3 regions of the Bacillus smithii genome follow, and region 3 is predicted to be linked to each of the others. Evidence: riboswitches for the same ligand, from Rfam matches in the RefSeq annotation. Region 3 holds a riboswitch; each other region holds the start of a gene.

Region 1 (7,453 bases), 110 kb from region 3:
AAAGGAAGGATCCGACAGGCACATCGCTTCTCATGTGTACTTTTACAGAATCAAGAAGCGCCTCACGCACCATTTTCACATATTCGTCTTCTTCGCGGTAAATCGGTTGGAAAGCGGCTTTCCAATAACGGCGAATCGTCATGTTTTCGCCGACTTTTTTAATAAAATAGTGGCCAGGTTCCAATTTTTGAATTTCCGCATGCAATGTATCAGGTTCCGGAACGTATTGATACGTAAAATAATGTTGAGCGGCATTCGCATTTAAGCTGCTTTCTTCACTGGCAAGCAAAATGCTCTTCTTTTCGGAAGCAAAAAAAGTACGTCCTCCTTCTTCTTTATAAAAAAATGGTTTAATGCCGAACGGATCTCTTGCACCGAACAACACTTGTTCTTCTTTATCCCAGATCACAAAAGCGAACATACCGCGAAGCTTTTCTACAGCTTTTTCTTTTAGGCGGCTGTACAAAGCGACGATGGTTTCTGTGTCAGACGAAGTAGCAAATTCAACGCCTTCTTTTAAAAGTTCTTCCCGTAATTCCACATAATTGTAGATCTCGCCATTAAAAATAATCCAATATCGTTCATTTTCAAATGACAGCGGTTGGTTTCCGTTTTCAAGGTCAATAATACTTAAACGTCGAAATCCTAATTGAACGTGTTCATCTTGATAAAATCCATCATGATCAGGACCACGGTGATAAATGATATCGTTCATTAATTTAAATTGTTCTTCCGTTAATTTCGGATAATCTTTATGATCATAAACGCAACCGATAAAGCCGCACATGACTATCACCTTTCTGTAATTTAAGTTCACATTACTAGTTTAACGAAATTGTGAATCTTGGCAAGGAATTTATTTCATGAAAAATTTCCATTTCATTCCGGAAGTTTCAAAATCAAATCACTTCCAATACCTCAACAGGAAAAGCGTCCAAGTTCAAAAGTCGAATTTTTTATCAGTCCTTTTCTAGTTGTAGGAGAGTTTGCCTATTGGAATGTTGTATAAGTATCCCCTTTTTCACGATGATTCATCAATTGTACCATTTATTCTCCACTATAGATGGCCACAATATTTGGATTCATTAAATAATCTTCACGTTCAAATGAAAAAGGAGCTACAGCTAAAAGTGTAACTCCTGTACATTTGTCTATTGATTTAATGCTTGTTCGCGAAGCGTTTGGGCTTTATCTGTTTTTTCCCAAGGAAGGTCCAAATCGGTGCGTCCGAAATGGCCGTATGCAGCTGTTTGTTTGTAAATTGGGCGACGCAGATCAAGCATTTTGATAATTCCAGCTGGACGCAGGTCGAAGTTCTTTCTCACGACGTCTACCAATACATCTTCTGATACAGCTCCAGTTCCGAATGTATCGATGGAAATCGATACCGGCTGAGCTACCCCAATCGCATAAGCAAGCTGTACTTCACACTTTTCTGCCAGTCCAGCTGCCACAATATTTTTAGCTACATAGCGGGCAGCATAGGCTGCAGATCGGTCTACTTTCGTCGGATCTTTCCCGGAAAAAGCTCCTCCACCATGTCTTGCGTAGCCGCCGTAAGTGTCTACGATAATTTTCCGTCCCGTTAATCCGGCGTCACCTTGAGGTCCTCCAATAACAAAACGGCCGGTCGGATTGATGAAATATTTCGTTTCATCATCGATCAATTCTTTTGGAACAATTGGGTCAATAACATGTTCTTTAATGTCGCGCTGAATTTGCTCTAACGTGATTTCCGGATGATGTTGGGCCGAAATGACAATCGTATCGATGCGCACAGGCTTGTCGTTTTCATCATATTCAACCGTTACTTGCGTTTTTCCGTCCGGACGCAAGTAAGGAATAATCCCTTCTTTGCGCACTTTTGTCAACCGGCGGGATAAAGAATGGGCTAAAGAAATAGGAAGCGGCATTAATTCTTCCGTTTCATTGCAGGCAAATCCGAACATCAAACCTTGGTCGCCCGCGCCAATCGCTTCAATTTCTTCATCCGTCATCGATCCTTCTCTTGCTTCCAGGGCGCGGTCCACCCCTTGAGCAATGTCGGGAGATTGTTCATCGATAGACGTCAAGACACCGCAAGTATCTGCGTCAAAACCGTATTTCGCCCGGGTATAGCCAATATCCCGCACCGTTTGGCGTACAATTTTGGGAATATCCACATAAGAAGACGTCGTAATTTCTCCAGAAACCAGCACAAGCCCAGTTGTTACTGAAGTTTCAGCAGCCACCCTTGCATTCGGGTCTTTTTCGAGAATAGCATCGAGAATGGCATCAGAAATTTGGTCGCAAATTTTATCCGGATGCCCTTCGGTGACAGACTCTGAAGTGAAAAGACGGCGTTTTTTTGACATCAAAGTTCCTCCTATCGCAGTTTCGATCAATTCCATTTCCTTCTTTTAACCCGCCAGTTAAGGTCTTGACAACAGAGAAAGTAAGCCTTATCTTTTTGGGGTCAAAACATTTGAAAATGGATGTTCGCTTTATTTTTAAACGGTACTCGTTTCCTTTCGTAGTATGGTATGATTGCCCGTTTCCAAAGGACCGGCAATCTCAATGGTCCAGCGCCAAACTCAATCAAAAAGAAAAACCTTTCCCAAAAGAATGCAGAGGAAAGGTTTTTGGTTACATGCGCCTTTCACTCTTATCGTTCAAGGTATTTACACCTTGCATCAGGTTAGCACCTTTCTCACAAGCCCCTCGCGTCGCCGGTACGACATAAGAAGCATGTCCTTTTACCTGACGGCTTCAAAATCATCGCTTGTCGTTGAGAAGGTTGCCGGGTTTCATCGGGCCTGTCCCTCCGCCAACTCAGGATAAGAGTATCCGTTCAATGTTAAACTATAACGTAGAAACCAAACGGGTGTCAACAAAATTTTGTCTTTCCGTTGACGCAATGTTTTCTTCCTGAAATAGAAATAAATTCTATTTTAAACCCGTCGCAACAGACGGTTTAAACGGACTCATTAAAACCTGAACCAAAAAACTCTGAATCATATCCTGTTTCTCCCTTTTTTCTTCCTTTTATATAGTATAGAATAGGCATGCCAATTAAGGAAAAGATGAAAAAAAATAGACAAAAATTTACGATAAATAGTATAGACTAATCGAATAAAAGTGTTATACTATTTCTTAAGTGAACTCGAAAATAACATCTAAAAATAAAAACAAAAGGATGGTTATTATTTATGAATTCTGTCATTTCGAATGAAATTTTGGAATTAGTTAAGGGATCCAATGTCCATGTTCAATTATCTGTCCCACAACTGGTTGAAAAAGTCCTTTCCAGAAAAGAAGGCGTATTAACTGCTTCCGGCGCCGTTCGCGCTCAAACCGGAAAATATACCGGGAGATCACCAAAAGACAAATACATTGTAAAAGAGCCATCAACCAAAGACAAAATAGACTGGGGACCGGTGAACCAGCCGATTTCTCCAGAAGTTTTTGATAAATTATACCATAAAGTCATTCGTTACTTAAAAGAACAAGAAGAAATTTTCGTATTTAAAGGATTCGCCGGCGCCGATCCATCTCATCGCCTTCCGATTCAAGTAATCAATGAATACGCATGGCATAATCTTTTTGCCCATCAGCTTTTTATCCGTCCGACGGAAGAAGAATTAGCGGGTCATCAGGCGGAATTTACCATTCTTTCGGCCCCTAATTTTAAAGCTGATCCTGAAGTTGACGGAACGAGATCAGAAACTTTTATCATTATCTCTTTTGAACGCAAAGTCATATTGATTGGCGGGACTGAATACGCCGGAGAAATGAAGAAATCCATTTTTTCGATCATGAATTACCTCTTGCCGGAATCCGGCGTCTTATCGATGCACTGCTCGGCCAATGTCGGTTTTGAAGGAGACGTTGCTCTGTTCTTCGGGCTTTCCGGAACGGGAAAAACCACTTTATCCACAGACCCGAACCGCCGTTTAATAGGAGATGACGAGCACGGATGGTCATCTACAGGAGTCTTTAATATCGAGGGCGGCTGCTATGCAAAATGCATTGGGCTTTCCGAAGAAAAGGAACCGCAAATTTATCATGCGATCCGCTTTGGGTCCGTTCTTGAAAATGTAGTATTGGATGAAAATACTCGGATTCCGGATTATAACGACTCTTCCTTGACAGAAAATACTCGTGCCGCCTATCCAATTGACGCGATCGATAATATTGTCGTTCCTAGTATTGCAGGTCATCCAAGCACGATTATCTTTTTGACCGCAGACGCTTTCGGTGTTCTGCCCCCTATCAGCAAATTGACAAAAGAACAGGCCATGTACCATTTTCTAAGCGGATACACATCCAAATTAGCCGGTACGGAAAGGGGCGTTACCTCGCCTGAAGCAACATTCTCCACATGCTTTGGAGCGCCATTCTTGCCTCTTCCGGCTACACGATACGCAGAAATGCTCGGCGAAAAAATCGATGAACATAATGTGCAAGTCTATTTGGTCAATACCGGATGGACAGGCGGAGAATACGGCGTCGGATCCCGAATGAAACTATCCTATACACGTGCAATGGTTCAAGCCGCTTTAGAAGGCGAACTAGCTAATACCGAAACTCAGAAAGACGAAATTTTCGGGCTGGAGATCCCTCTTCATGTTCCGGGAGTGCCGGACGAAGTATTGCTGCCGAAAAAAACATGGCAGGATGAAAAAGCATATGAAGAAAAAGCACTGGAATTGGCAGCCCGCTTCCGCGAAAACTTTAAGAAATTTACCAATGTACCCGCAGAAATTGAAAAATTGGGTGGACCTATTCAATAAAGATCGGCCGTTTGAAAGATATCCAATAATACCGAGATCCAACGTCAAACATCCCCTTCCCCCGCAAGAATTTTCTTGCGGAAGAAGGGGATAGTTGCTTTTATGATCATTTTGGTCCATTTTTCCTTTCAAAATGCCCCATCACCAACACGGTCCATGCACTTCGTAGATCAGTTGGAAGATGTTTAAAAAATGATTAGAAATCGAGTAGGAGGGAGCGATTAACTCCCGTCCTCTCACACCACCGTACGTACGGTTCCGTATACGGCGGTTCAATTAAGATAATTGACGCAAGTCTTTATAACTTCCGTGAATAGCTGTTCTCTTTATGCCAGTGGTCACTCCACCCTCCAAGAGGTCTCCCACGGGATTCACCGCTTCCTCCCTCAAGTGAGGTACTACGTTTTCTGTGTTCATCATGACTCACTGAATACCAAGGGCTATTCTCTCTTAATTGTTCGGTCCTTCTTAGTTGTTCTAGACCAACTAATACTATGACCTCTGCTGACTTCTGACGGTTCAGCTACTTATCACTAAGTAGGTTATGAAGAGTACTTCACATATCCGCCAGACCTCCCCGGGTAAGTACATGCACTTTCACACCATCTATCCGCCTCATTTACTCGATATGACCTTCGACAGAAAGAGCTTTGTTTTGTTATGCAAACTCACTCAATCATACCTAGCCTTATATGAGGTTCGTGTTCCTCGGACCGGTGTTTTGCCTCCAGCTTCCTTCAGATTCCGCGTCACCACGGACACCCTTGCTCTTGGCTAACCTCTACTTCTGTCTTCGGGGTTCGGGACTTACACCCTATAGTTCATGTACATGCCGGGCGCACATAAAAAATAAGGGTGCTGTTGCGCAACCCCTTATTTTCTGCCTTTGAAAAGGTGAACAGTCTATTGATTTTTTCAGTTCGTGGAGTTTAAAGCAATAAGCCTGTATGTGATGAGAGTTTCCTGATTTTCCCACACTACTTTTTCAATCACAGCGGTACCTGAAATATCGCCATCCAACGTTTTTTTGACAGGAACAGGTACATGCAGCGGATAAAGACGATACCCTTTTTTTCTTAACTGAAATAGATTTCCTCCCACTCTTTCCTCATTTCCTTTTGTCACAATCATTGTATTCAGTTCCAGCGGCATTCCCATCGTTTATGCCCTCCCAATGAAAATATCGTTCTCTCCCTTATCCTATCACGACAGGACCTGATTTTTCATCCATTGACAAGAGGATGTCACCATTTTGCGGTTCATTGCGGGCGGAAAATAATGAGTGAAGTTCGGAAAATACCAAGTAGTCACACGTTTTCCCAATTCTTTCAGTCTTTTTTCCAAGCGGTAAGCGTGTTCAATTGATACATTTTGATCTTTTCCCCCGTGTATGATCAACACTGGACAACAAAGATTTTCTAAATGATAGATAGGTGTTCTCCACTTATATTCTTCTGGCACTTTTTTCGGACTTCCGCCGATCACCCTTTTCATCATCCTTCTTAAGTCCTTCCGCTCTTCATAAGTTAATTCCATATCTGTTACCCCGCCCCATGAAACGACCGAAGCAGCATCCCGTTTTTCAATCGCTGTCAGCAGTGCCATAACACCGCCGCGGGAAAAGCCGAAAATATGAATTCGGTTAGGATCCACCTTCGGATTTCTTTTTAACAATTCAAAACCGGAAAAAGCATCTTCACGATCTTTTCCCGCGAAATCTTCATTTCCTTCTCCTCCTTGATTTCCCCTGTAAAAAGGTGCAAATACAACAAATCCTTCCGAAGCAAATTGCGCGATTCGGGCCGGTCGAACCATACCGACGCTTTTGATCCCGCCCCGCAAGTATAATAATCCATCATACAGACCTTCTTTTTTCGGCACCGCAAGCAACCCTTTCACCCTTAAACCGCTTGACCAATAGGTAATCATAAAAAGATTCACATTTGGACTAGGAGAAGGAAAAACATATCGTTCAATGATCTGACCATCTTGCACGTTACCACCACCTTTCCCGTTCTCTTGCTTGCAGCCGTTTTTTGTTCAACTCCAAGAATTTGTTTCCACGATCCTATGTACTTTGTACTAAAACTGATAAATTACTGTTTTTTGGAAATTGAGGCAAAAAACGGCACATCCTATTCGTTCATTTTACAGCTTTTCCTGTAACGCGTTTCAAAATGGGCGTTCACACATTTTTTGCCGTCATCATAAAATAGGATGAATCAAACGTACTATAAAATGACTAAAGGAGGCATTGTCCATGTCGAGTACGTTTAAAATGTCGTTTTCCATTCTCTTTGCTGCCGTGTTAATCATTGGGTTAAGTGCTTGCCAATCGAATGAAACAACTCAAAAAACAGAAAAAATAAGAGTTGCAGAAGTGACACGATCAGTTTTCTATGCCCCCCAATACGTTGCGCTCGCCAAAGGCTTTTTTAAAAAAGAAGGATTGGACGTACAGTTAAAAACCACTTGGGGCGGCGACAAAACGATGACCGCTCTGTTGTCGGGCGGTACAGATATCGGGCTTGTAGGCTCGGAAACATCGATTTATGTCTATACTCGCGGCTCTAAAAATCCAGTTATTAATTTTGCTCAATTGACCCAAACAGACGGAACGTTCCTCATTTCCAGGAAGAAGATAGATCACTTTACATGGAGCCAATTAAAAGACTCCCGTT
Region 2 (7,453 bases), 1.3 Mb from region 3:
CAGCTTCAAAAGAGACTCTCGTACGGGTCGAATTTTTTTCAAAAATCATCCCGAGAATTTTCCCTTTTAAACTTTCAGAATAAGCGGAAGGATTTTTTTTCATATCAGCTGCTAATTCTATAAAATAAGAAATTTCATTCGGAGTAAAATCAGCAAGAGTCAGTAAATCTTTTCCTTTCAATTGTTCGGCTGTCACCGTATGAACGATTGCCATTTATAAACACTCCCTTTCCAATGTACCATCCTTTTTTGAAACTTTTTTAATTGATCATGTCAATATTAAAAACTTTCGTAAAATAAAAACCTTTATAATTAATATTTATACACAATAAAGAATTAAAATACAATCATAAATATCGCTATTGCAAAAAATTTATTTATATAATAAAATCAAAATGCATTGTTCGTAAGTTTCATGTTAAGATTATAAGTGAACGTAACATTTTATTAGCAACTCAATAGTCCACGAGGTGAAAGATTCATGAAAAAGAAAATACCAATGCGTGATACTCTAACAGTCAAAACAAGTTTTGTCCTTCCACCGGATACAAACCAACATGGTACTTTATTCGGCGGAAAGTTGATGGCATACATAGACGATATCGCCTCTATAACCGCAACTAAATTTGCAAGAAGACCGGTTGTAACTGCTTCAACGGACTCCGTAGATTTCCTTAAACCAATTAACAGCGGTGACTCTGTGACATTAGAAGCTCGAATCACATATACTGGTCGGACAAGCATGGAAGTATTCGTAAAAGTAACATCCGAAAATTTATTAACGGGTGAAAAAGCAGTTGCGGCTCTCTCTTTCTTAACTTTTGTTGCCCTTGATGAAAACGGAAAACCGACAGAAGTGCCTGAAGTGGTTCCGGAATCTGAAGAAGAAAAATGGCTGAATGAAACAGCTCTCAATCGGGCAGAACATCGGAAAGCACGGAAACTTCACAGCCAAGAACTAGCTGAATTTTTCTCCAAAATGGAATAAGTAATTTTTCAAAAGGCCGGAATTCTCCAATCCTTCAATCTTGATACTATACTACACTTGCTCTCCGCTCACATTTCTACAAGGAATTCCGGCCCTTTCCTTTTTTTTTCGGCTCCTCCAAAACCGTGAAACATAGTCCTACAATCCTCCTAAGTCGGAATAAGCTCATTAGATTTATAGAATAGTCCGATTTTCATTCTTTAAAAATGGCATTTCAAAATGATAAATGCCTCTATTAACGTAAACACGTCCTGAAGAAAACTTGAATGGCGAAATTCTGCTGCGACATTCTTTTACATAAAGTTACAAAGATTAAGTTTTATAAACAACAGCAAGCACATTCCCCCCTCCCCTTATGTCGAAAATGCTGATAGATTCGTTCATCCCGCCATTGTTACAAATCTTCTACATTTGTAACAACATATTTTGACAATAAAACCCATATACTTTTCAACAAAAAAACTTGTATACTTTTATAGGATAAAGACGATATGATTCTTCTGAACATGCGTCAAATTTGTTTGGCTTATTCGAAATGGAGGTATAAAAGGTGCTTTCTCAAGATATTGGAATTGACTTAGGCACGGCCAATACCCTTGTATATAGTAAAAATAAAGGAATTATTATAAACGAACCCTCTGTAGCAGCGATTGATATACATACGAAACAATTATTGGCAATAGGTTCAGAAGCAAAAAAAATGATCGGAAAAACCCCCGCCAACATTTCCGTTATTCGTCCATTAAAAAATGGGGTTATTGCTGATTTTGAAGTGACAACGGAAATGCTAAAAAGCATCATGAAAAAAGTAAACAAAGCGCTTGGAATCACCTTGCGAAAGCCGAATGTCGTGATCTGCGCCCCATCTGGAGCGACAACAGTCGAAAAAAGAGCGATTGAAGACTCTATTCGAAGCTGCGGAGCGAAAACCGTCCATTTGATTGAAGAACCGATTGCAGCGGCCATCGGAGCAGATTTGGCGGTAGATGAACCGATTGCTAATATGATTGTCGACATCGGTGGAGGCACTACTGAAGCGGCCATTATTTCCTATGGCGGAGTGGTGTGCAGCAATTCGATTCGAATTGGCGGAGACAAAATGGACGAAGATATCATTCAATATGTACGGAAAGAGTACAACCTGCTAATCGGCGAACCGACCGCAGAAATGCTGAAAAAAGAAATTGGATATGCGCCCATCGATCATAATATCCAAGAAATGGAGATTCGCGGAAGGGATTTAGTAACGGGACTCCCCAAAACGATTACTATTACTTCCTTAGAAATTCAGAAAGCGATAAAGGAAACCGTTTTACAAATATTAGAAACAGTTCGTGCTACGCTGGAAAATTCACCACCGGAACTTAGCGGTGACATTGTTGACAGAGGAATTATTTTAACAGGAGGAGCTTCCCTGCTGAACGGTTTAAAAGAATGGTTGGCAAGCCAGATGATTGTCCCCGTAAACCTCGCACCAAGTCCGCTCGAATCAGTCGCCATTGGTACAGGCCGGTCTTTGCATGTCATCCCTCAGTTAAAAAAAGTAAAAAATTAACGCTTGTTAAAGAAGTCTGTCTCTCCGATTAAAAAAAAGCAGGCCCTCATCCCTCCTGCTTTTTCGGAGGCAGACTTTTTTTCGATCTTATTAAGCCCCTCATATAAACCTTCTTTAGACCGCCGGAGATAAGACTTTTCTGATTTCTTTTCTTCAGGATGAATGATTTCAGCTAGCTTTTGAACACGCGATCTGCCAAAAATTCTCTTGACCGCTGCCTGAAGAAAAGCTATTATTAATTTAATAAATCTGAAAATACGAAAAAAATTTCATAGATTTCTTATCAAGAGAGGTGGAGGGACTGGCCCGATGAATCCTCAGCAACCAGCCGAATTGGCCAGGTGCTAAATCCAGCAAACTTTCGAGTTTGGAAGATAAGAAGGATCATTTTGGACATCATCCATCAAAAGCCTTCTTACGGAAGGCTTTTTTCATTTTATCCGTAATGAGAGGAGGAATACGCATGGGATTTTTGGATCGATTGAAAACAGAGATTTTAACAGCCGATGGCGCAATGGGCACGCTCCTCTATTCATATGGAATTGACTATTGTTATGAAGAATTGAATATTGCCAAGCCAGAAATCATTTCAAAAATACATGAAGAGTATATTCTTGCCGGGGCCGATGTCATCCAAACCAATACTTACAGTGCCAACGCTGTAAAACTGCGTCGTTACGGACTGGAAGAAAACGTCAAACAAATAAATAAAGCGGCTGTCCGTCTTGCCAAACAAGCAGCGGCTGATCATGGAACGTTTGTTTTCGGTACAATTGGGGGCATTCGCGGCTTCCGTAAAGATACCTGCTCACTGGCTGATATAAAAGAGGCCTTCCTAGAACAGGCAGAAAGTTTATTGAATGAAAATCCAGACGGACTGCTTCTCGAAACTTACTATGACTTTGAAGAATTGACAACCGTCTTAAAAATAGCTCGAAAATTAACAAACATTCCAATTATCGCTCAAGTGTCCATGCATGAACCCGGTGTCCTTCAAAACGGTCTATCTCTGAATGAAGCTCTCCACCGTTTGGAAGATCACGGGGCAGATCTGGTGGGTGTGAACTGTCGACTTGGACCTTACCATATGATACAAGCACTTGAAAAAGCTACATTGCCCAAAAAAGCGTATCTTTCCGCTTATCCTAACGCCAGCCTGCTGGATGTGAAAGACGGCCGAGTGATCTACGAATCGGAAGCCGAGTATTTCGGAAGAGCGGCGGTAAAATTGCGCAATCAAGGAGTCCGTCTTATCGGGGGATGCTGCGGCACAACGCCGAAACATATTGAAGCCGTCAAAAAAGCATTATCAGGTCTTTCTCCCATTCATCAAAAATCGGTGAAACCCGAAAAACCGATCATTGTAAAAGAACCACCGGCACCGCTCGATCCCCCTCTTCACGAACTAGCGAAGAAAAAACGGACGATTATCGTAGAATTGGATACTCCGAAACATTTGGATACTTTTCAATATTTTCAAGGGACTCAAGTACTTAAAGAAGTCGGAATCGACGCGATTACAATGGCCGATAATTCGTTGGCTTCACCGCGGATCAGCAACATGGCAATGGCGGCTTTAGTAAAGGCCAACCAGCGTATTCGCCCGCTCGTACATATAACCTGCCGAGATCGCAATTTAATAGGACTGCAATCGCATTTGATGGGCCTCCACACCCTAGGTATTCATGATATTCTTGTCATTACAGGCGATCCGACAAAAGTGGGTGACTTTCCCGGTGCCACAAGCGTATACGACGTTTCCAGTTTGGAACTGATTTCATTAATTAAGCAATTGAACAACGGGATTTCTTTTTCCGGGAAACCATTAAAACAAAAAACTCATTTTTCCGTTTCCGCTGCTTTTAATACGAATGTCCGCGTACTGGAAAAAGCAGTCAAACGGATGGAAAGAAAAATAGAATGCGGAGCCGATTCGTTTATCACACAGCCGGTTTTTACAAAGGAAAAAATAAAAGAAATTTACGAAGCAACGAAACACTTAAATGTCCCTATTTTCATCGGAATTATGCCATTAACAAGCCTCAAAAACGCAGAATTTTTGCATAATGAAGTGCCAGGCATAAAATTATCCGATGAAATTATAGAGCGAATGAGAGCATTCGACGGAGATAAAGAAAAATCCCAGCAAACGGGGATTGAGATCGCCAAAGAATTAATCGATACTGCTCTTCGGTATTTTAACGGAATTTATCTCATTACTCCTTTCCTTCGTTATGAAATGACAGCCGATTTGGCTCGCTATATTCGGGAACAAGATGCAAAAAAGGGAGAGACTGTACATGCCGAAATTACAACATCCAATTGAACACGAACTAGAAAAACGAATCCTCATCATCGATGGAGCAATGGGAACCATGATTCAACAAGCCGGCCTTACACCGAACGATTTCGGAGGCGAGCAGTATGATGGCTGTAATGAATATTTAAACATCACAGCCCCTCATGTGGTCGAGTGGATTCACCGCTCTTATTTGGAAGCCGGTGCCGATGTTATTGAAACCAACTCATTTGGCGGAACACCGCTTGTTCTGAATGAATACAATCTCGGCGATAGAGCTTATGAAATTAACCGTCGGGCAGCCGAAATCGCCAAAAAAGCTGCTGCCGAATTTTCAACACCGGAAAAGCCGCGTTTTGTGGCTGGTGCTATGGGGCCTACGACCAAAACGTTATCTGTAACCGGCGGCATCGATTTTGAATCGCTCAGCAAGCATTTTGAAATCCAAGCAAGAGGTCTGATTGACGGCGGCTGCGACCTTCTCCTTCTTGAAACCAGCCAAGATATGCTCAACGTGAAAGCCGGTTTTCTCGGCATCCAAAGAGCTTTTAAAGCAACGGGAAAAACTCTTCCTTTGATGATTTCAGGCACGATTGAACCAATGGGGACTACATTGGCCGGCCAAAACATCGAAGCTTTTTATCTCTCTTTAGAGCATATGAACCCTTTGTCTGTTGGATTGAACTGTGCAACAGGACCGGAATTTATGACGGACCATATCCGTTCGCTCTCCGGACTGGCTCAATCATTTGTCAGCTGTTATCCAAATGCGGGATTGCCGGATGAAGAAGGAAAATATCACGAAACTCCAGAATCCTTATCCAAAAAAATTGCCGGGTTTGCTGAAAAAGGATGGCTAAACCTAGTAGGCGGCTGCTGTGGAACGACACCAGAGCATATTCGAGCGATCAGCGAAGCCGTCAAACCGTACCCGCCCCGAAAACGGCCGAATCAGCCCCACGGCCATGCCGTATCAGGCATCGAACCACTTATTTATGATGATTCGATGAGGCCTCTTTTTATCGGTGAAAGAACGAATGTCATTGGTTCTAGAAAGTTCAAGCGGCTGATTATCGAAGGAAAATATGAAGAAGCGTCCGAAATTGCCCGCGCCCAAGTCAAAGGCGGCGCCCACGTAATCGATATCTGTCTTGCCAATCCGGATCGAGACGAACTAAGCGATATGGAAAATTTTATAAAAGAAGTAGTTAAAAAAGTAAAAGTCCCGCTTGTCATCGATTCCACAGATGAAAAAGTCATCGAAAAAGCCCTTACCTATTCACAAGGCAAAGCGATCATCAACTCGATCAATTTGGAAGACGGCGAAGAACGATTTGAAAAAGTCGTTCCTCTGATCAAAAAATACGGTGCAGCGGTGGTGGTCGGCACCATTGACGAAAAAGGAATGGCCGTGACAAGAGAACGAAAATTAGAAATCGCTGAACGATCTTATGATTTATTAGTTCATAAATGGGGACTTCAACCGGAAGATCTCATTTTTGACCCGTTAGTTTTTCCCGTGGGAACCGGGGATGAACAATATATAGGATCAGCACAGGAAACGATCGAAGGAATCAGGCTAATCAAGGAAAAACTGCCGCGCTGCTTGACCGTTCTTGGCATCAGCAACGTCTCTTTCGGCCTTCCTCCCGTCGGACGCGAAGTATTAAACGCCGTTTTTCTCTACCATTGCACCCAGGCGGGGTTAGATTACGCCATCGTCAATACCGAAAAGCTGGAGCGCTATGCATCTATTCCGGAAGATGAAAGACATCTGGCCGAAAAACTGCTGTTTGAAACCAATGATGACACATTGGCTGCTTTTACCGCATTTTACCGTGATAAAAAGAAGGAACATAAAGTTCAAGAACTTCCGAAAACAGTAGAAGAACGTCTTCGCTATTATATAGTCGAAGGTACAAAGGAAGGTCTTATTCCTGATTTACAAAAAGCGCTTGAAATCTTTGAAACGCCTCTGGACATCATCAACGGACCATTGATGGACGGAATGGCGGAAGTCGGCCGTCTTTTTAATGACAACCAGTTGATTGTCGCTGAAGTATTGCAAAGCGCTGAAGTAATGAAAGCAGCCGTTGCCTTTTTAGAACCGTTCATGGAGAAATCAGACAATGACAGCGGAAAAGGAAAAGTCTTGCTGGCCACCGTTAAAGGCGATGTCCATGACATCGGCAAAAATTTAGTCGACATCATCTTAAGCAACAACGGTTTTAAAGTCATCGACTTAGGTATTAAAGTAGCTCCTTCTGAACTCATTCAAGCTGTTCAAAAAGAACAACCCGACATTGTCGGTCTTTCCGGTTTGCTCGTAAAATCTGCCCAACAAATGGTGATGACCGTTCAGGATATGAAGCAAGCTGGAATCAACGTACCGGTGCTAGTCGGCGGTGCAGCACTTTCCAGACGTTTTACCGAAACGAAAATATCGCCTGAATACGAAGGACCCGTTTTATACGCGAAAGATGCCATGGAAGGCCTTTCTCTTGCCAACCGTCTGCAAAATGAAGAAGAAAAGCAAGATCTTTTATTGGAGCTTGAAGCCCAGCAAGTCAAAAGAGCAGAAACGGAACGGAAAAAAACATCCATTCAATCA
Region 3 (7,453 bases):
TCACTCGCGAAGATCAGGATGCTTTTGCCGTTAGAAGCCATCAGCGTGCCGCCAAAGCGATTGCTTCAGGGAAATTTGATGATGAAATCGTGCCAGTTGAAGCGACAGTCCGTTCAGTCGGACCGGACCATCGGCTGGTGGAAAAAACAGTCACTTTAACGAAAGATGAAGGAGTTCGCCCGAATACCAACATGGAAGTACTCGCCCAATTGCGTCCTGCCTTTTCGGCCAATGGTACGGTAACGGCCGGAAATGCTTCGCAAACGAGCGACGGAGCAGCGGCGGTTATGGTGATGGATCGCGAAAAAGCGGAATCACTCGGTCTGAAACCGATGGCGAAGTTTCGTTCGTTCGCAGTAGGTGGTGTACCTCCGGAAATTATGGGGATCGGCCCTGTCGTTGCGGTTCCGAAAGCATTGAAATTGGCAGGACTGGAAGTGTCGGATATAGGGCTGTTTGAATTGAATGAAGCCTTTGCTTCCCAATCGATTCAAGTTATACGCGAACTGAACCTTGATGAAGAAAAAGTGAACGTCAATGGAGGTGCAATTGCTCTTGGCCACCCGCTCGGTTGTACAGGAGCTAAACTCACCCTTACTCTCCTGCACGAAATGAAGCGCCGGAACGTCCAATTTGGCGTCGTTACGATGTGCATCGGCGGGGGCATGGGTGCTGCCGGAGTTTTTGAATTGATAGATTGATAGGATGAGTGATCCCGAAAAAGAATGGAAAGACTAGCAGGATATGTTATGAGAGTGAACAAAATCGAAACGGCTTCGTCAAATGAAAAATGAATAGGAGGAAGAAAGATGTCAAACCAAACAGATCGTGCCATTATAAAAGGCGGAAGCTTTTTAACGGATGAAATAGATGCAAGTCAAGTATTTACACCGGAAGATTTCACGGAAGAACAAAAAATGATTGCCAAAACAACGGAAGACTATGTAACTAATGAAGTGCTGCCTCAACTGGACTACTTGGAAAAGCATGAATTTGACCGTTCCGTCCAATTAATGAGAAAAGCGGGCGAGTTAGGCTTATTAAGTGCCGATGTTCCGGAAGAATATGGCGGTTTAGGGCTGGACAAAATCAGCTCTGCTTTGATCACGGAAAAAATGGCAAGTGCCGGCGGATTTTCCATTACTCACGGAGCCCATGTCGGCATTGGATCTTTGCCCATCGTATTATTCGGAAATGAAGAACAAAAACAAAAGTACTTGCCGGAATTGGCAACCGGTGAGAAAATCGCTGCTTATGCGTTAACAGAGCCTTCCTCCGGTTCGGATGCATTAGGTGCGAAAACGACTGCCAAGTTAAACGAAGCGGGTACGCACTATATTTTAAACGGGGAGAAACAATGGATTACCAACTCCGGATTTGCCGATGTCTTTGTCGTTTATGCCAAAATTGACGGAGAACATTTCTCGGCTTTTATCGTGGAGCGTGATTTTCCGGGCGTTTCGACAGGACCGGAAGAAAACAAGATGGGGATTAAAAGTTCATCCACCAGGACGTTGATCCTTCAAGATGCGGAAGTTCCGGTGGAAAATTTGCTTGGGGAAGCGGGCAAAGGCCACAAAATTGCCTTTAATATATTGAATATCGGCCGGTACAAATTGGGCGTCGGCACTGTCGGTTCTTCCAAGCGTGTACTGGAAATCACCATTCCGTACGTGAACCAACGTCGGCAATTCAATACACCGATCTCACAATTTCGTTTAACACAAGAAAAGCTTGCTACCATGGCTTCCAAAATTTATGCGAATGAAAGTTCCATTTACCGCACTGTCGGGTTATTTGACAAAGCGATGGGCGAGCTGTCGGAAGAAGAAGCAAAAGACGGAAAAGCGATTGCTGCTTCGATTTCGGAATATGCCATCGAGTGCTCGATTGGAAAATTTTTTGGTTCGGAAGTGCTCGATTACGTGGTAGATGAAGGATTGCAGCTGCACGGCGGCTACGGTTTTATGGAAGAATACGAAATTTCTAGAGCTTACCGTGATTCCCGCATTAACCGTATTTTTGAAGGGACAAACGAAATCAATCGTTTACTAGTGCCGAATACGTTTTTAAGAAAAGCGCTGAAAGGCGAATTGCCTTTGCTTCAAAAAGCGCAAGACCTGCAAAAAGAGCTGATCGTGCTGGCGCCGGAAGATCCGGGATCAGAACCGCTCGCGCGTGAACGATATTTATTAAGAAATGCGAGAAAAGCTGCGTTGCTTGTGTCCGGGCTTGCTGTGCAAACATTTGGCAAAGAGCTTGCGAACGAACAAGAAATCTTGGCGAATATTGCGGACATAGCCGCCAATATTTATGTAATGGAATCATCGATTTTGAGAACTCAAAAGGCATTGGACAGAACCGGCCTTGAAAAGAACAAGCAAAAGCTGCTTTACACAGAAATTTTTTGCCAAGAAGCGTTTGCTCAAATCGAACAAGATGCGAAGGAAACTGTTGCGGCAGTACAAGAAGGCGATGCGCTGCGCGTGACGCTTTCGGCCCTCCGAAAACTTACGCGTCATACGCCTGTCAACATCATTGCGAAAAAACGTGAAGCAGCGGCCAAGCTGATCGAGTCAGAACGATATATTGTGTAAGAAATAGAAATGGATGAGGCGGACAACGATGTCGGCCTCTTTGTTTTCTCTCGAGATTATTTTAAAATAAAGAGGAATTTTACTGTATTTGTCGAACTAAAAAAGGGAAAACTCGCAAAAGCAGCAGAATCTTTTATAAAAGGTGATCACATGAACGTAACATTTTATTGGTATCCGAAATGTGCAACATGCCGAAAAGCAAAGAAATGGCTTGAAGATCATCAAATTGATTTTCAAGAGATACATATTGTCGATAACCCTCCATCGAAAGAGGAGCTGGAAACGCTTTGGCGCAAGAGCGGATTGGAATTAAAAAAATTTTTTAATACGAGTGGGAGAAAGTACAGAGAACTAGGAGTTAAAGACCGTTTGAAAACGGCTTCGGAAGATGAACTTCTTGAATTGCTTGCTTCCGACGGCATGTTAATCAAACGCCCGATCGTGACGGATGGTACGCGTGTCACAGTTGGGTTTCATGAAGATGAATTTGAGAAAATATGGCTGAATAGATAAGGGTGTTTTCTTGCTTTTAGCAATGGAAATAAGTTAATGTAAATTATGAAAATATTGAGAGTGGAGGGATTTTCATGAGTTCGCCGAAAGAACTGAGGTACTCGGAAGAACACGAATGGGTAAAAGTAGAAGGGGACAAAGTGCGCATCGGGATTACGGATTTCGCTCAATCGGAATTAGGGGATATTGTATTTGTTGAACTGCCTGAAGTAGGAACGGAAATTAAATCAGACGAACCGTTTGGCAGTGTGGAATCCGTTAAAACCGTTTCTGAGCTTTATGCTCCTATCAGCGGGAAAATAGTGGAAGTCAATGAAGAATTGAACGACAATCCGGAGTATGTGAACGAATCCCCTTATGAAAAAGCTTGGATGATCGTGGTGGAACCTAGCGATATCAGCCAAGTAGATCAACTGTTGACGGCTGAACAATACGATGAAATGACTAGCGAAGACTAGTATGGCCCCCTGGGTGCTCCCTGGGGGTTTTTTCTATGTTTAAGTAGAGGCTTTTTGCTTTGAAATGGATCGCAAACATGGGACAATGAATGAAGAAAGAAATCAGGCAAGGATGGATAAAGATGAATGGGACGGATAAAGTGATTATTGTGGAAGGAACGTCGGATAAGAGAAAAATTCAAGCGATTATTAAGGAGCCGGTAGAGATTATTTGCACGAATGGAACCATCGGCCTCAGCAAAATGGATGATCTTGTCGATCGACTTTATGGCCGCGATGTGTATATTCTGGTGGATGCTGATACCGCCGGGGAAAAGCTGAGAAAGATGTTTAAACGAGAATTTCCCGAAGCCAGGCATCTTTATGTTGATCGAGCTTTTACGGAGGTCGAAAATACCCCTTTTCGGTATCTAGCCGCCATTTTACTTAGCGCCGGTATCGACATCGATACGAAGTATATTGAAAAGGATGATGAAAGTGGTATCTGATTGGACACAACAACCTCTCCATGAACAAATTTCCGAAACAGGCAAAACGGTATTATATTTTTATACTCCTTTATGCGGAACATGCGCGGTGGCAGGAAAAATGGTGGATGTGATTGAAAAGCTTTTTCCTGATTGCACTTTTGCCAAAGCGGATATCAATTATCATGAGGATTTTGCTCATCAATATGAAATTGAAAGCGTTCCTTGCCTGATGATTTTTGATAAAAAAGAATTAAAAGACAAAATTTATGCCTTTCATTCTGTACCTTTTCTATATGAAAAATTATCTCAATATCAAGCGGGGTAAAGGCATCCTTATGGGCCTTTATCCCGCTGTTATTTTGTGGATGTCCATTTTTGTCATTCAGCAATTCCATTCAGGCAGCGTTTCTAAGTGAAAAATGATTTTAGCCAATGATTGGCTTTCGTGTTTCGCCAACTTGCAAAAATGACATATTTCTTGGGAAATAATTCAAGAAACGTCCTTTTATTTGAAAAAGAGCGGTCGAATGTGAAGAAATGGGGGGAATTTGTCAAAGGGTTTTTCTTTATCTGTCGAATCCTTTTTAAAGGGAATTCACCTGAAAAATGGAACTATGTACAGTAAACATTCAGGTGAAGGGATGAGAAAATGGACAAGTTATTCGCAAGGATTCAAAGGGAATGTTTCGAACGAAAACATCTTTTCCCGATTCTTCCTTCTAATCCACTGACCGTTCTTTTTGATTCAAACGATGAAACATGGATGTTTTCTTTGTCCAAAAGCCAAATGGATTGGAAAAAAGGAACGATTTCAAGCCCGCACTTACATCTTTGCGGGACGGACGAGATTTTTCGAAATATTTTGTTGGGGGAAGAAAGATTGTTAACAGCTGTCAAAAGAAAAGACGTGAGCATATTTGGATCCTTTCGTTTGCAGCTGCAGCTGGAAGCTATTTTGTGGTTATGTAAGGAACGGGAAGAAACCGTCGTATTAGGTAGATTAGGATGAAAGTAACATATTTCTATCAATTTTATTTGACATTATTCGCATGAAAATGTATAATTTTCGAGAAACCAATTTCCGAACAATTTCATAAACACTTGCTCTTATCAAGAGAGGTGGAGGGATGTGCCCAATGAAACCCGGCAACCGTCAATCGTTCAGTTGACATGGTGCCAATTCACACAAAGCAGTTTGCTTTGAGAGATGAGAGAAAGGACGAAGAATACGTAACCTTTCTGCTCATTGGCGGAAAGGTTTTTTTCATTTCAAAAAAGAAAGCAGGTGAATGAATCAATGAGCGAACTGATCTCTTTATCGCAGGTGAAGAAAGTTTTTCGTACAAAAAACGGAAATGTGACAGCCGTTAATAATATAGATTTGCAGATTCAAGAGGGAGAAATTTTCGGTATTATTGGCTACAGTGGAGCCGGAAAAAGCACTCTGATCCGCATGCTGAACGGTTTGGAAATTCCGACAGAAGGCCAAGTGACGGTTGCAGGGCAAGAAATTTCGAAAATTCAAGGCGCTTCTTTACGAAAAGCACGCCAAGAAATCGGCATGATCTTTCAACATTTTAATCTATTATGGTCGCGCACAGTACGGGAAAATATTGCTTTCCCGCTGGAAATCGCCGGAGTGCCGAAAGAAAAACGAATGAAACGTGTAGATGAACTGATTCAATTAGTAGGACTCGAAGGAAGAGAAGACAGCTATCCTTCTCAATTAAGCGGCGGTCAAAAACAAAGAGTAGGCATTGCCAGAGCTCTCGCCAACGAACCGAAAGTATTGCTTTGCGACGAAGCCACTTCTGCATTGGATCCACAGACGACCGATTCGATCCTTGATCTACTTGTCGATATTAATAAACGGCTCGGTTTGACGATCGTGTTAATTACACATGAAATGCATGTAATCAGAAAAATTTGCCATCGCGTGGCAGTTATGGAAAATGGGCAAATCGTTGAAATCGGTCCGGTGCTGGAAGTGTTTAAAAATCCAAAACAGCCGGTAACGAAGCGTTTTGTTCAACAAGTTACCGAACCGGAAGAATCGAAGGAAACGATTGCTCATCTTCTCAAACGCTATAAGGACGGTAAAATTGTCAAACTTACCTTTATTGGCGATTCCGCTGAACAGCCGATCATAGCCAACTTAATCAGAGATTTTCCGGTTGAGGTAAATATTGTTCAGGGGAAAGTGTCCCAAACTCAAAATGGTGCATATGGCACACTGTTTATCCAGATTCAAGGATCGGAACAAGACGTACAAAAAGTGATCGCTTATTTACAAACACAACAAGTAGAGTCGGAGGTCATTACCCATGCTTGAAAAATGGTTTCCAAATGTGGATTGGGCAATGATGTGGCAGGCAACAGAGGAAACCCTATACATGACGGGAGTATCGGTAGTTGCCACCTTTATTCTTGGTTTAATCCTTGGACTTTTGCTTTTTTTAACATCGAAAGGGAACTTATGGGAAAATAAATTTATATATTCCATCGTTGCCGCAGTTGTGAATATTTTCCGTTCGATTCCTTTCATCATTCTCATCGTGCTGCTCATTCCTTTTACAAAAGCGCTTGTCGGCACGATAATCGGTGCGAATGCCGCCTTTCCGGCGTTGATTATTGGCGCAGGCCCATTCTATGCACGGATGGTGGAAATCGGACTTCGTGAAATTGACAAAGGAGTTATTGAAGCAGCTAAAGCGATGGGGGCCAAAACAAGCACGATTATTTGGAAAGTGCTTATTCCTGAATCGCTTCCCGCTTTGGTCTCGGGCATCACAGTGACAGCGATCTCGCTTGTCAGTTACACGGCAATGGCCGGAGTAATCGGTGCGGGTGGTCTTGGAAATCTTGCTTATTTGGATGGGTTCCAACGCAACCATAACGACGTAACTTTAGTAGCTACGATCATTGTGTTGATTATTGTGTTTGTTATTCAGTTTATTGGTGATTTTATCACTTCAAAAATAGATAAAAGATAAAGGGGGAAAATTTGGTGAAAAAGTTCTTTATAGCCATTATTGCATCTGTATTTGTATTGAGTCTTGCTGCATGCGGAAAATCTTCCAGCGAACCAAAAGAAACAACAGGATCCAATAACAAAACCATCATTGTGGGAGCATCTAATGTTCCACATGCTGTCATTTTGGAAAAAGCAAAACCTATCTTGAAAAAGAAAGGCTATAATTTAAAAATTGTCAAATTCCAAGATTATATTATGCCTAACAAAGCATTGGCTGAAGGAAAATTGGATGCGAACTACTTCCAGCACATTCCTTATTTCAAACAACAAATCAAAGAAAACGGCTATAAGTTTGCCAACGCCGGCGGCATCCATATTGAACCAATCGGCTTATATTCGAAAAAATATAAAAGCTTAGATCAGCTGCCAAAAGGTGCTGAA

What was found. A riboswitch is a leader RNA that binds a small molecule or an ion and turns the genes downstream of it on or off. The one in region 3 is predicted to bind S-adenosylmethionine.
Region 1: it holds a riboswitch for S-adenosylmethionine, as region 3 does, so the genes downstream of both, metK (methionine adenosyltransferase) here and BSM4216_RS12790 (methionine ABC transporter ATP-binding protein) in region 3, are expected to answer to the same signal.
Region 2: it holds a riboswitch for S-adenosylmethionine, as region 3 does, so the genes downstream of both, BSM4216_RS03095 (bifunctional homocysteine S-methyltransferase/methylenetetrahydrofolate reductase) here and BSM4216_RS12790 (methionine ABC transporter ATP-binding protein) in region 3, are expected to answer to the same signal.

What each region holds. Positions count from the first base shown of each region.
Region 1 is NZ_CP012024.1:2,601,716-2,609,168, forward strand. It holds gene asnB (asparagine synthase (glutamine-hydrolyzing)) at 1-787, opposite strand, end outside; gene metK (methionine adenosyltransferase) at 1,152-2,354, opposite strand; SAM riboswitch class I at 2,642-2,823, opposite strand; gene pckA (phosphoenolpyruvate carboxykinase (ATP)) at 3,189-4,772, shown strand; gene BSM4216_RS12185 (DUF2584 domain-containing protein) at 5,688-5,930, opposite strand; gene BSM4216_RS12190 (alpha/beta hydrolase family protein) at 5,976-6,701, opposite strand; gene BSM4216_RS12195 (ABC transporter substrate-binding protein) at 7,033-7,453, shown strand, end outside.
Region 2 is NZ_CP012024.1:662,040-669,492, reverse strand. It holds gene argF (ornithine carbamoyltransferase) at 1-214, opposite strand, end outside; gene BSM4216_RS03105 (acyl-CoA thioesterase) at 482-988, shown strand; gene mreBH (rod-share determining protein MreBH) at 1,539-2,543, shown strand; SAM riboswitch class I at 2,821-2,924, shown strand; gene BSM4216_RS03095 (bifunctional homocysteine S-methyltransferase/methylenetetrahydrofolate reductase) at 3,007-4,869, shown strand; gene metH (methionine synthase) at 4,844-7,453, shown strand, end outside.
Region 3 is NZ_CP012024.1:2,712,574-2,720,026, reverse strand. It holds gene BSM4216_RS12825 (acetyl-CoA C-acetyltransferase) at 1-701, shown strand, start outside; gene BSM4216_RS12820 (acyl-CoA dehydrogenase family protein) at 810-2,597, shown strand; gene BSM4216_RS12815 (arsenate reductase family protein) at 2,748-3,110, shown strand; gene gcvH (glycine cleavage system protein GcvH) at 3,185-3,568, shown strand; gene BSM4216_RS12805 (toprim domain-containing protein) at 3,691-4,056, shown strand; gene BSM4216_RS12800 (thioredoxin family protein) at 4,046-4,363, shown strand; gene BSM4216_RS12795 (hypothetical protein) at 4,688-5,047, shown strand; SAM riboswitch class I at 5,143-5,252, shown strand; gene BSM4216_RS12790 (methionine ABC transporter ATP-binding protein) at 5,345-6,370, shown strand; gene BSM4216_RS12785 (methionine ABC transporter permease) at 6,363-7,031, shown strand; gene BSM4216_RS12780 (MetQ/NlpA family ABC transporter substrate-binding protein) at 7,046-7,453, shown strand, end outside.